2 regions of the Xylanimonas allomyrinae genome follow, and region 2 is predicted to be linked to the other one. Evidence: predicted binding sites of a transcription regulator. Region 2 holds the regulator's gene; the other holds the start of a gene.
What was found. The regulator LexA, encoded in region 2, represses DNA repair genes until DNA is damaged. The targets are predictions, from matches to a motif close to TCGAACANNTGTTCGA.
Positions count from the first base shown of each region.

Region 1 (6,662 bases), 1.6 Mb from region 2:
TGCCGCATCCTCGGTCTCTGCCTCCTCGATGACCTCGTCGGCGTCGTCGAAGGTGAGCAGCCCCAGCAGGCGGTCCTCGGCGTCGACCACCGGCAGGTCACGCACGTTGGAGTCGGCCATGAGGCGCGCCGCGGCCTCGGCCGGCTCGGTCGCCCGCACGCGCGGGGGGTGCGTGACGACCAGGTCGGCGACCGTGGCGGCGTCGTCGGTCAGCAGCAGCTCACGCAGCTCGACGACGCCGGTGAGGCGGCGCTCGGCGTCGACGACGGGAAGCGTGTAGACGGTCTCGGCGTCCGCGCCGCGCTCGCGGACCCGCGCGAGCGCGGCCGCGACGGTGAGGCGCTCATGGAGCACCACGACCTGCGGCGTCATGTACCTGCCCGCGGAGTCCTCGGGGTAGCCGAGCAGTGTCGCCGTCATCGTGCGCTCGGACGGGCTGAGGCCCTCAAGAACGCGTCGGGCGACCTTGGCGGGCAGCTCGCCGAGCATGCGGGCGCGGTCGTCCGGGTCCAGCGAGTCGACGAACGCGCTGAACTCGGCGCCGCGCATCACCTCGAGAACCGCCTGCTGGCGGCTCGGCTCGAGGTCCTCGAAGACGTCGAACGCACGGTCCGACGGAAGGAGCCGGAACGCGGCGACGGCGTCGACGGCGCCCATCCGGTCGATGGCGTCGACCACCTCCCAGACCTGGTGGGTGACCAGCCAGTCCTGGGCGGCGGCGAAGTCACCGTTCTCGACAAGCGTCCGCAACGAAGCGGACCCGCCAGCCCGGTGCGGTGCTGGGGGCGGTGTGGCATGGGTGACCGGCTGCGGCATGGTGGGCTCCCCCGTGGGCGCGGACACGTGCAGCACCATCGTCCCTGCCGGGTGCGGGTTCTGGCGCGGTGTGGCCCGGGGCGATGGTGTCGAAGGCCCACAGGTGATCGTTGGGCGCGCGAGAGCCGTGTGAGGCGGTCCTCCTCCCACTCCAGGCCCTGCGTCATGTGCGCCGTCCCTCGCCGGACCGCCACGGGCGGTGCTCGATGCGACGGCCGTGCCGGTCGGTGAACTCCCACCCGGCTGTCGAGCCCGATGCGGGCGCGCGCCAGCGCATCGTGATGCTCGTCGTGTCGACGAGGGAATGGTGGTGCCAGCACAGAAGGGCGGCGTTCGCCGTCGAGGTCTCGCCGTGATGAGCCGCCCAGTGGCGCTCGGCATGGTGGACGTCGCAACGCGAGGGTGGCTGGTCGCAGCCGGGATAGGTGCAGTGCCGGTCGCGCGCGATGACCGCGCGCCGGAGCTGACCGGTGATGGTGCGTTGAGCGCGGCCGACGTTGAGGACCTGGCCGTCGGGACCGAAGACGATTCGTGTGATCTCGCTGTCGCAGGCAATCGCGCGCAGCACCGTGGCTGGCAGCGGACCGGTTGATCCCTCGAGGACTGCCGGGGTGCGGTCCAGTGCGAGCAGCCGCGACAAGTCGTCATCACGGGTGCTGCCGCCGACAGGCCCGGGGTCGACACTCTCGGTCCAGCCGCGGCAGTCGGGTCCCGCCCCTCCTGGTGCTCCTGGTGCTCCTGGTGCTCGTGGTGCTCGTGGTGCTCGTGGTGCTCCTGCGCTCCGCGCAGACCCGGCAGGTCCTGTGGCCGCGCTGGACCTGCCGGCCCGGCGCGCATCGCCGTCGACGCCCAGCTGACGCTGGAGCTCGGTCCACGAGACCGTGACGTTCAGGTGCGGGCGCACCGCCGCGCCCGTGCCGACCATGCCGTTGTCGAGCGCCAGCCGCGCGAGGTCGGCCAGAGCCTGCGCCCGCCGCTGCGTGGGCGTGCGCTCGTCGTCTGCGGCGGGTGCTCCGGCGACGGCGTCGAGGGCCGTCCGCAGCGCAGCGCCATGCACCTCGGTGAGGAACCCGCTGACGTGGTAGCCGCCCAGCGTCAGGCTCAGCTCGAGGTACTCGCGTTCGACGGCGCCACGGTAGCCGCGATCGTCGGCATCGGGGTCGGCCACGTGCGCGAAGTGCCGGACCAGCCGCTGGAACCCGCTGATCGGGTGCAGCGCGGCCTGAGCGAGAAGGAACTCCTCACCTGTCGGAGGCGGTGCCACGGGGGCGTCGTCGAGGCGGGTCGGGAGCCCGGTCACCGGCGTGGCGAGCGCGGCGGCCCGAGCCGTCGTCGTACAGGCCGCGACCATCGCGGTCACCTGGTCACAGCCGACTGTTCCCGCCAGGGCAGCAGCGAGGGTCGCGGGCAGATCGTCGCGCAACGCACGGGCCTGCCGGGACTCGCGATTCGCGACGCCGCGGGGTACGTCGTCGTGCCGGGCGAGCCATGCCGGGAAGGAACGGGACCCGTCGAGCGCCCAGGCGCCGTCGTCTTCCACGACCGGGAGAATCGACAGCCGGACAGCGCTCAGGCGGTGCTCCAACGCTCTGACCTGGCGCTCGGCCCGCGCGAGGATGGTGGCGGAAATGTCGTGCAGGTCGCCCGACGCGGCGAGACCGGTGAGCACCTCGACACTCGCGCTCAGCAGCGCGACGCCCTCGGCGAGGCGCCCGGCGGCGTCGTCGGGGAGCATGCGCGCGATGTCACGAGACGTCGTCTCCGTCACGGGCACCTCCTCGATCACGCGCACCCCGGTGCGCTCGGCCAGTTCGCGTGGCACGGACGCGCGCTCAGCGTCTGCCGTGTCATCTGCCGTGTCAGCGCTCGCCGTGAACCATGCACGAGTTTATCGAACACATGTACGAATGACCAGGTCGGAGTGCGAATCTGTGGACAGCGCGAGCGTGGCGCGCTGAGGTGAGCCGGCGATGAAGGATGCGGACGGGCCCGCGAGCAGGACGTCGACGAGCCGCAGTCCGGCTGCGACCCGGCCGCGACCCGGCCGCGACCCGCCGCGACCTGGCTGCGACCTGGCCGCGGTCTGGCGTCGCGCCGACCTCGTGCCGACCGCGTGCGGCGGTCGTGTGGCCATGGGCGGCGGCTCGGGCCATCGGGGGAGGCGCAGGGGAGGCGCAGGGGCGGCGGAGGGGCGAGCGCGAGAGGCGGCCAGGAGGCGGCACCGGGATGCGGGCGGCACTGCGCATACGGCCCTTCAGACGGCGCAACGCGCCCTGCGTACGGCACTGCGCATGCGGCCCCTGCGTGCGGCGCAAAGCGCCCGGCGTACGACCCCGCGTCAAGCCCCGCACGGCCCTGTGCGGGCCCTGCGACCGCCGCCGCAAAGGACCATGAGGCGACATAGAGCGACACGGTGCGACATGTCGTGCCAGCACGCGACAGGCTTGGCATCTGAGGCAGGACAAAGTTGACTCATTCCAGAAAGTGGGCCACTGTGGGGCCATGATCAGCGAGGAAGGTGCCCGGGTCATGCTGCGCGATGCCGCGTTGCGCATCACCAAGCCCCGCCTTGCCGTCATCTCGGCCGTCGACCGACTCGCCCACCCGGACACCGAGTCGGTGATCGCTGCCGTGCGTGAGGCGATACCCGACGTCTCGCACCAGACGGTCTATGACTCGCTGCGCACGCTGAGCGACCTCGGCATCCTGCGCCGCATCCAGCCGGCAGGCTCGGTCGCCCGCTACGAGACGCGCACCGGGGACAACCACCACCACCTGGTGTGTCGGTCGTGCGGTGCGGTCGTCGACGTCGACTGCGCGATAGGGGAGACGATCTGTTTGACGCCGTCGGAGGACCACGGGTTCCAGATCGACGAGGCCGAGGTCGTGTACTGGGGCGTGTGCCCGCAGTGCGCCTCCACGTCTGCTCCTGCGGAGTCCGCCGACGGCGCCGGCGCGGCCGCCAGCCCTGAGGCCGTCAACACCGACGCCGTCGACACCGACGCCGTCAACACCGACGCCGTCAACACCGAAGCCACCAAACTGAAGGTCGCCAGCCCATGACCGCCTGACGAGACCTCGACACAGTCCGTAGACACTGCTCTCGGAGACCGACCTCTGCCGCAGGGCTGTCGCAGTCGCCGAAGCCCGGTCAGACACCTGATCCTTCACGCCACCACCGGCAGCACCCCGGGACCGACGCCGATCCCGCCACCACGATCTGAATGACCACCGATCTGACGGACCACCGATCTGACCGACCACCGATCGGGCCAGCCGCCGATCGGGCCAGCCACAGACCCAGCCGACCACAGACCCAGCCGACCACGCCGCACCTGCCGCCGCCCGGCCGCAGTTCGGCCGCAGTTCGGCAACGCACCAGACAGCCACGAATCTGCAACGACAGCACGCCTAGCAACGACCGATCACACCCGCACCACCGGAAGGACTCCCATGTCGGAGAACACCGAGGGCCAGTGCCCCGTCATCCACGGCGACCGCGCCGCACACCCCACGCAGGGTGGCGGTAACCGGGGCTGGTGGCCCAACCAGCTCAACCTCAAGATGCTGGCGAAGAACCCTGCAGTCGGGAACCCGCTCGGTGCGGACTTCGACTATGCCGCAGCCTTCGAGTCGCTGGACCTGGCCGCCGTCAAGGCCGACATCCAGGCCGCGTTGCACGACTCGCAGCCGTGGTGGCCGGCCGACTTCGGCAACTACGGCCCGCTGATCATCCGCATGGCCTGGCACTCGGCCGGCACCTACCGTTCGCACGACGGGCGCGGCGGTGGCGGCGAGGGCCAGCAGCGGTTCGCCCCGCTCAACTCGTGGCCGGACAACGTGAGCCTCGACAAGGCGCGCCGCGTCCTGTGGCCGGTGAAGAAGAAGTACGGCCAGAACCTCTCGTGGGCCGACCTCATGATCCTTGCGGGCAACGTCGCCCTGGAGGACATGGGTGTGCCGGTGCTGGGCTTCGGCGGTGGCCGCGCCGACGTGTGGGAGGCCGACCAGGACGTGTACTGGGGCCCCGAGACCGTCTGGCTCGAGGACAAGCGCTACACCGGTGAGCGTGACCTGGAGGAGCCGCTGGCCGCCGTCCAGATGGGCCTCATCTACGTCAACCCCGAGGGCCCGAACGGCAACCCGGACCCGCTGGCGTCCGCGGTGGACATCAAGGAGACGTTCGCCCGTATGGGCATGGACCTGGAGGAGACGGTCGCGCTCATCGCGGGCGGCCACACCTTCGGCAAGACCCACGGCGCGGCGCCCGACTCGAACCTCGAGCCCGAGCCCGAGGCCGCCGACCTGGAGATGCAGGGTCTGGGCTGGAAGAACAACTTCGGCACGGGTGTCGGCGACGACACGATCACCTCGGGCCTGGAGGTCACCTGGACCTACCACCCGACGCGCTGGGACAACGAGTTCTTCCACATCCTGTTCGCCTACGAGTGGGAGCTCATGGAGTCGCCCGCGGGTGCCAAGCAGTGGCGTCCGGTCAACGACGGCGGCGCCGATCTCGTGCCGCTCGCCCACTCCGACGGCCGCCGTGAGCCGCGCATGCTGACGAGCGACCTCGCGCTGCGCTTCGACCCGGAGTTCGAGCCGATCTCGCGCAAGTTCAAGGACGACCAGGCCGCGCTCACCGACGCGTTCGCTCGTGCCTGGTTCAAGCTCACGCACCGCGACATGGGCCCGAAGGCGCGCTACCGCGGCGCCGAGGTCCCGGCCGAGGACTTCATCTGGCAGGACCCGCTGCCCGCCCGCACCCTCGCGGACCTGACGGACGCCCAGGTCGCGGACCTCAAGGCCGCGATCGCCGGCTCGGGCCTCACGGTCTCGCAGCTCGTCTCGACGGCGTGGGCGGCGGCGTCGTCGTACCGTGCCTCCGACAAGCGCGGCGGTGCCAACGGCGGTCGCCTGCGCCTGGAGCCGCAGCGTTCGTGGGACGTCAACAACCCGACGCAGCTCGCCCAGGTGCTGCCGGTGCTCGAGCGCCTGGCCGCCGACGCCGGTGCGTCCGTCGCGGACGTCATCGTGCTTGCCGGTGGTGTGGGCATCGAGCAGGCCGCGGCGGCCGCGGGGGTGACGATCGAGGTGCCGTTCACGCAGGGTCGTGTCGACGCGACGCAGGAGCAGACGGACCTCGACCAGTTCGCGTGGCTCGAGCCGTTCGCGGACGGGTTCCGCAACTACTCGGGCAAGTCGCCGCTGCCCGCGGAGTACTCGCTCATCGACCGCGCGAACCTGCTGGGCCTCTCGGCGCCCGAACTGACGGTGCTCATCGGCGGCCTGCGCGTGCTCGGCACCAACTACGACGGCTCGGACTACGGCGTGTTCACCGACACGCCGGGCGTGCTCGACAACGCGTGGTTTGTCAACGTGCTCGACATGGGCACCGCGTGGACGGCGCTCGACCCGGGCAAGCACGCCTACCAGGGCGCCGACCGGGTGACGGGCGAGAAGAAGTGGGTCGGCACGCGCGCCGACCTGGTCTTCGGCTCCAACTCCGAGCTGCGTGCGCTCGCCGAGGTCTACGCGAGCGACGACGCCAAGGAGAAGTTCGTGCGCGACTTCGCCGCCGCGTGGGTCAAGGTCATGAACGCCGACCGGTTCGACCTGATCCGCGGCTGATCCGCGGCATCTGAACCCGCCGCATCCGGGGTGGCTGCGCACGACGTGCCCACCCCGGATGCGTGTCACGCCCCGTCCTGGCGGCTCCGGCCGCTGAGGCGGGGCGTGATGTCGCTCCAGCAGTGTCGGTTCAGCATGGTCGGTCCAGCAGTGTCGGTCCAGCAAGGTCGGTCCAGCAGTGTCGGTTCAGCAAGGTCGGTCCAGCAAGGTCGCTT
Region 1 is NZ_CP035495.1:2,784,791-2,791,452, reverse strand. Features, by position in the region: gene mgtE (magnesium transporter) at 1-843, opposite strand, end outside; gene ET495_RS12640 (HNH endonuclease signature motif containing protein) at 980-2,638, opposite strand; gene ET495_RS12635 (Fur family transcriptional regulator) at 3,319-3,879, shown strand; gene katG (catalase/peroxidase HPI) at 4,270-6,447, shown strand.
Region 1: the regulator LexA is predicted to act here: its motif matches at 2,708-2,723, upstream of ET495_RS12640 (HNH endonuclease signature motif containing protein).

Region 2 (6,662 bases):
CGAGGAGCTGCTCGATCTCGCCGTCGCGCGGCTGGGCGGCGGGCGACGCGAGGGCCAGCACCGCATGGCGGTCGAGGTCGACGCGGCCGTCGAGGGTCGGCGCCACCTCCTGGTCCAGGCCGGCACGGGCACCGGCAAGTCGCTCGGCTACCTCGTGCCGGCGGTGCGGCACGCCGTCCTCGCCGACGAGCGCGTCATCGTGTCCACGGCGACGCTCGCGCTCCAGCGACAGGTGGTCACCCGCGACCTGCCGCTCGTCGCCGACGCCGTCGCCCCGCTGCTGCCGCGCACCCCGAAGGTCGCGCTGCTCAAGGGCTGGCACAACTACCTGTGCCGGCACAAGACGAGCGGCGGGTACCCCGCCGACGACGCGACGCTGTTCGACCTGTCCGCGCTCGCACCCGGAGAAGGCGCTGCGGACCACCCCGCCGAGGCCGGCAGGACCCACCGCGACGACGGGACGGCGTCGCTCGCAGACCACGTGCGGCGGCTGCACGCCTGGGCGCGCGAGACGGACAGCGGCGACCGGGACGAGCTCGTTCCAGGCGTCCCGGACCGGGCCTGGCGTCAGGTCTCGGTCACCTCGCTCGAATGCCTCGGGCAGCGCTGCCCGCTGCTCGCCGAGTGCTTCCCCGAGCAGGCGCGCGCAGCGGCGCGCGAGGCCGACGTCGTCGTCACCAACCACGCCATGCTCGGCATCGCCGTCTCGGGGAACCCGGGCGTGCTGCCCGAGCACGGCGTCGTGATCGTCGACGAGGCGCACGAGCTCGCCGACCGTGTCACCTCGGCGGCGACGGTCGACCTGTCGCTGACGACCATCGAGCACGCGGCGCGGCTCGCACGCCGCCACGCCGCCACCGAGACCACGCAGCTCGACGCAGCGGCGCAGGCGTTCGGCTCTCTCGTCGCCCAGGCACCCGCGGGCACCTTCCCGCTGGGCCTGCCCGACGACCTGCGTACCGCGGTCTCAGCCGTGCGAGACGCGGCACGCGAGCTGCTGACACGCGTCAAGCCCGACGGCAAGGCCAAGGACACCCCGCCCAACGGGGGGTCCAAGATGGCGCAGTCCGCGGTGCTCCAGCTCTTCGAGGTCGCCGAGCGCATGGCCGCCGAGGACACGTCGGGCGACGTGCTGTGGTGCGCCCGCCCCGGCGAAGGGCCAGGATCGGGCTGGGGTGACGGCGTCTCCCGGCTGCACGCGGCGCCGCTCCACGTCGCCGGGCTCATCCGGGCAGGCCTGCTGGCGGAGTCGGCGGGTGTCTTCACGTCGGCGACGCTCACCCTGGGTGGCCGGTTCGACGCCGTCGCCGGGTCGCTCGGCCTCGGCCGCGACGGCGACGAGGGTGGGGACTGGACGGGCATCGACGTCGGCAGCCCGTTCGACTACCCCCGCCAGGGCATCCTCTATGTCGCCCGCCACCTGCCGGCACCGGGCCGCGAGCCCACCACCGAGGCCCAGTTCGACGAGATCGCCGGGCTCATCGAGGCCGCCGGCGGGCGCACGCTCGGGCTGTTCTCCTCGCGGCGCGCGGTCGACGCCGCCGCCGAGGCCATGCGTGCGCGGCTCGACGTCCCCGTGCTCGCGCAGGGTGACGACCAGCTCCCCACGCTCGTGCAGCAGTTCGCCGCGGACCCTGCCACGTGCCTGTTCGGGACGCTCTCGCTGTGGCAGGGCGTCGATGTCCCCGGGGCCTCGTGCCAGCTCGTGCTCATCGACCGCATCCCGTTCCCGCGCCCTGACGACCCCGTGCGCTCGGCGCGTGCGCGCGCCGTCGAGCAGTCCGGGGGCAACGGGTTCATGCAGGTCTCCGCGACGCATGCCGCGCTCCTGCTCGCCCAGGGTGCCGGGAGGCTGATCCGCACCACGGATGACCGTGGCGTCGTCGCGGTGCTCGATCCGCGCCTCGTGACCGCGCGCTACGGCACCTTCTTGACACGGTCGATGCCGGACTTCTGGCCCACGACCGACACTGCAGTCGTGCGTGCTGCGCTGCGCCGACTCGACACCTAGTCTGGGCGGCGGCACGGTCCTCCGGGACCGGGCCGCCGCACGCCACCCACGGAGGACCACGTGACCGTTCCCGCTCTGCGGAGCACCACCACCAAGCTTGCGATCGTCGGCGCCGGCGCGGTGGGGTCGACCCTCGCCTATGCCGCGCTGATGCGCGGGACGGCGCGCACCGTCGCACTGCTCGACGTGAACCGGCAGAAGGTGGAGGCCGAGGTCCTCGACCTCCAGCACGGCATGATGTTCATCCCGCCCGCCGAGATCGTCGGATCCGACGACGTCGAGGTGTGCCGCGGTGCGGACGTCGTCGTCATCACCGCGGGAGCCAAGCAGCAGCCGGGCCAGACGCGGCTCGACCTCGCAGAGGCCACCATCGGGCTGACGAAGAAGATCCTCCCCGGCCTGCTCGACGTCGCGCCCGACGCGATCTACATCATGGTCACCAACCCCGTCGACATCGTCACCTATGCCGCGCAGAAGATCTCCGGCCTCCCGCGCGAACGAGTCTTCGGCTCGGGAACCGTGCTCGACTCCTCGCGCCTGCGTGCCGCCCTCGCCCTTCACTGCGGCGTCGCAGTGGGCAACGTGCACGCCTACATCGCAGGCGAGCACGGCGACTCCGAGATCGTGCTGTGGAGCTCGGCGACCATCGGCGGCGTGCCCTTGCTCGAATGGAAGGCCCTGCCCGGGCGCGGCGAGCTCGGCGAGACCGAGCGCGCAGCCATCGCGCACGAGGTCGTCGACTCCGCCTACCGGATCATCGCCGGCAAGGGGGCGACCAACTACGCCGTCGGCCTGGCATCGACCCGCATCATCGAGGCCGTGCTCAAGAACGAGCACCGCGTCCTGACCGTCTCCTCGCGTCTCGACGACTACTACGGCGTGACCGACGTATGCCTGTCGGTCCCGTCCGTCGTGGACCGTCGGGGGGTGCCGGAGGTGCTGCGGGTGCCGCTGTCCGATGCGGAGATCGCGGGGCTGACGGCGTCGGCCGAGAGCATGAAGGCGGTCCAGAAGCGGTTCGGACTGTAGGTCGCAGCGTCGCCGGTGCGGCACGCGTGACCGACCGTCCTCGAGGACTGGCCGCGATCCTTCGGCGCTGGGGTTCACGGGGCGGCGGTGCCGATCTCGCGCGCCCCGTCTGAACGCGCCCTGTCTCATCGGCGCACCCGTCTCGACGCGCCCTGCCTCGGCGCGCTCGTTTCGGCGCACCAGTTTCGGCGCGCTCGTTTCGGCGCGCCCGTTTCGGCGCGCCCTGCCTCGGCGCGCTCGTTTCGGCGCGCCCGTTTCAGCGCGCCCGTTTCGGCGCGCCCGTTTCGGCGCACCCGTTTCAGCGCACCCTGTCTCTGCGCGCGCAGAGGGCGGGCGCGACGCGCCCTGGCTGGTGCGCGCGTCCGGTCACGCACGCTCGACGGTCTCCGTCAGAGTGCGCGCAGCACCGCGACGACACGGCCGAGAATCTGGGCCTCGTCTCCGGGGATCGGCGCGTACGCCGGGTTCTGCGGCAACAGCCACAGGTGCCCGTGGTCCCGCTTGAATGTCTTCACCGTCGCCTCGCCGTCGATCATCGCGGCCACGACCTCGCCGTTCTCCGCGACGGGCTGTCGCCGCACCACGACCCAGTCGCCGTCGCAGATCGCGGCGTCGACCATGGAGTCGCCCTGCACCTTGAGCAAGAACAGGTCACCGTCGCCGACGAGCTGGCGGGGGAGTGGGAACACGTCCTCGACGAGCTGTTCGGCCAGAATCGGGCCACCGGCCGCGATGCGCCCGACGACGGGCACGTACGACGGTGCGGCGAGCTGCTCGTCGTCGAGGCCCACGTCGAGACCGGCGACGAGTCCTGCCGCCGGGTGTGCCTCGCGGCCGGCGGAGGGAGCGGCCGTCTGTGCACCGCCTGTGTCGTCGCTGTCGGCAGCGGACGGGTCGACGACCTCCATCGCACGCGGCCGGTTCGGGTCGCGGCGTAGGTAGCCCTTGCGCTCAAGGGTCATGAGCTGATGCTTGACCGACGAGGGGCTCGCCAGCCCGACGGCCTCGCCGATCTCACGCATCGTGGGCGGATACCCACGGGTCTCGACCGAGGTGCGAATCGTCTCGAGGACGCGCTGCTGCCGCGGGGTCAGACCGCGCTTCGACCCCGGATCGGGAAGCGTGCTCACCGTCGCCAGCCCAGGGGCGCCCGTCCCCGTGCTCGTCGTGCGACCCGTCATGACCTCTCCGTCCGTCGTCGTTCGCACACCCTTCGCGGGTGCGCGTCTGCCTCGTCGGTGGTGACCGTCCGGCGACCGTCTGACGACCTTTGTTTGTGCTGGTCGTAGGCCCAGCCTAGGGCACGAGTCCCGCGGGATCAAACACGTGTTCGACGCGTGTCTCGACATTGTCGGCGGGCCGTGTCATGCTACAGGTGTTCTAACGAACGCCTGTTCTAACGAACCGGTGTTCGAAGCCGAAGACCGACCCCGGAGGATCTCATGGCCGCCATGACCGTCAGCCCTGCGGCTCGTACGTTCCCGTCCGCCCCGCGTGGGGTGTCGATGCCCCACGGCGCCTTCGGGCTGGGTGGCCTGCGGCTGACGGTGCGCGGACGGGTGGTGCTGATCGCCGTCGCCGTGCTGGTCTCGGGCGCGTTCCTCGGGCTGGGTGGGCGCGCCTTCGCGTCCGATCCGGGACGTCCGACCGAAGTCACGGTCCATACTGTCGCACCGGGGGAGACTCTGTGGGGCTACGCGCGGCAGGTCGCCGCGCCCGGTGAGGACGTGCGCGATGTCGTGGCACACCTGCTCGACCTCAACGAACTGAGCTCGGTGGCACTCACCGTCGGCCAGACCATCCTCCTTCCCGCCGCCTGACCAGCGAATGTGCTGAGATGTGCGCACTCACGGTGCGCCGCGCCCGGTAGTCTCACGGGCATGCACTGCCCGTTCTGCCGTCACCCCGACTCACGTGTGGTCGATTCGCGAACCTCAGACGATGGCTCGGTGATCCGTCGTCGCCGCCAGTGCCCGTCATGCGGACGCCGGTTCACGACGCTCGAGACAGCGAGCCTGTCGGTGGTCAAGCGGTCCGGTGCAACAGAGCCCTTCAGCCGCGACAAGATCGTGCTGGGCGTGCGCAAGGCGTGCCAGGGTCGGCCGGTGAGCGAGGACGACCTGGCGATCCTCGCCCAGAAGGTCGAGGAGACCCTCCGCCAGCAGGGCAGCGCCGAGATCGACGCGTACGAGATCGGACTGGCGATCTTGGGCCCGCTGAGGGACCTCGACGAGGTCGCCTACCTGCGCTTCGCGAGCGTCTACCAGGCGTTCGAGTCCCTCGAGGACTTCGAGAGCGCGATCACGTCGCTGCGCGCCGAGCACGCCGACCGACTGACCGACGACGAGGCGACGACGTCGGAGCCGAACCGGAAGGGCTGAGCCCTCAGGCCCCAGCGGCCGGGCCCGGAGGGAACTCGGGACGGTCGAATGCGTCCCGGATCCGCAGGCGCACCGTGGTCGCCATCTCCTGAAGCTTGGCCGAAGCCCCGCGCTGGGCGACGTCGGAGATGTCGGTGACGACGTAGCCGACGTCGCCGCGCGTGGCGAGAACCTGGCCCTCGATGTTGGCGCCGTGCTCGGCGAAGACCTGGTTGACTGCGGCCAGGACGCCAGGCACGTTGCGGTGCAGCACCATGATGCGGCCGACGCCCGTGGGAGCGAGCTGGAGGTTGGGCAGGTTGACGCTCAGCATGGTCGAGCCCGTGGCGAGGTAGTCGCGCAGCTTGCCGGCGACGAACTCGCCGATCGCCTCCTGCGCCTCCTCGGTCGAGCCGCCCACATGGGGCGTCAGGATGACGTTCGGCAGCCCCCGCAGCGGCGAGTCGAACTCGTCGCCGCGCTTCTTCGGCTCGGTGGGGAACACGTCGACGGCGGCGCCCGCAAGGTGCCCCGACTCGATCGCGGCGCGCAACGCCTCGACGTCGACGACGAAACCCCGTGACAGGTTGAGGAAGATCGCCCCTGGCCGCATGCGCTCGAAGAGGTCCGAACCGAAGAAGCCGGCGTTGCCCGGCCTGCCGTCGACGTGGATGGTCACGGCGTCCGCGACCTCGAGCAGCTCCTCGATGCTGCGCACCCGGCGTGCGTTGCCGAGCGAGAGCTTCTCCTGCACGTCGTAGAAGACCACGCGCATTCCCAGGTTCTCGGCGAGCACCGAGAGCTGTGAGCCGATGTTGCCGTAGCCGATGATGCCGAGCGTGCGGCCGCGCACCTCGTGGGCGCCGTCGGCCGTCTTGTCCCAGACGCCGTCGTGGAGCGCCTTGTCGCGCACCGACAGGCGTCGGGTCAGCGAGATGATCTCGGCGAGCGCGAGCTCGACGACCGAACGGGTGTTGGAGTACGGCGCGTTGAAGACCGCGACACCGTGAGACGTGGCCGCGGCCAGGTCGATCTGGTTGGTGCCGATCGAGAACGTGCCGACGGCCACGAGGCCGGGGGACGACTCGAGGACCTTGCGGGTGACCGTGGTCTTGGACCGGATCCCGAGGACGTGGACCCCGTCGAGCGCCTCGATCAGCTCGGCTTCGTCGAGTGCGCCGGAGCGCGTCTCGACCTCGAACCCCGCGTGACGCAGGATCTCGGTGGCGACGGGATGGACGTTCTCGAGGAGAAGGGCTCGC
Region 2 is NZ_CP035495.1:558,612-565,273, forward strand. Features, by position in the region: gene ET495_RS02490 (ATP-dependent DNA helicase) at 1-2,011, shown strand, start outside; gene ET495_RS02495 (L-lactate dehydrogenase) at 2,072-3,040, shown strand; gene lexA (transcriptional repressor LexA) at 3,430-4,221, opposite strand; gene ET495_RS02505 (LysM peptidoglycan-binding domain-containing protein) at 4,492-4,860, shown strand; gene nrdR (transcriptional regulator NrdR) at 4,921-5,421, shown strand; gene serA (phosphoglycerate dehydrogenase) at 5,426-6,662, opposite strand, start outside.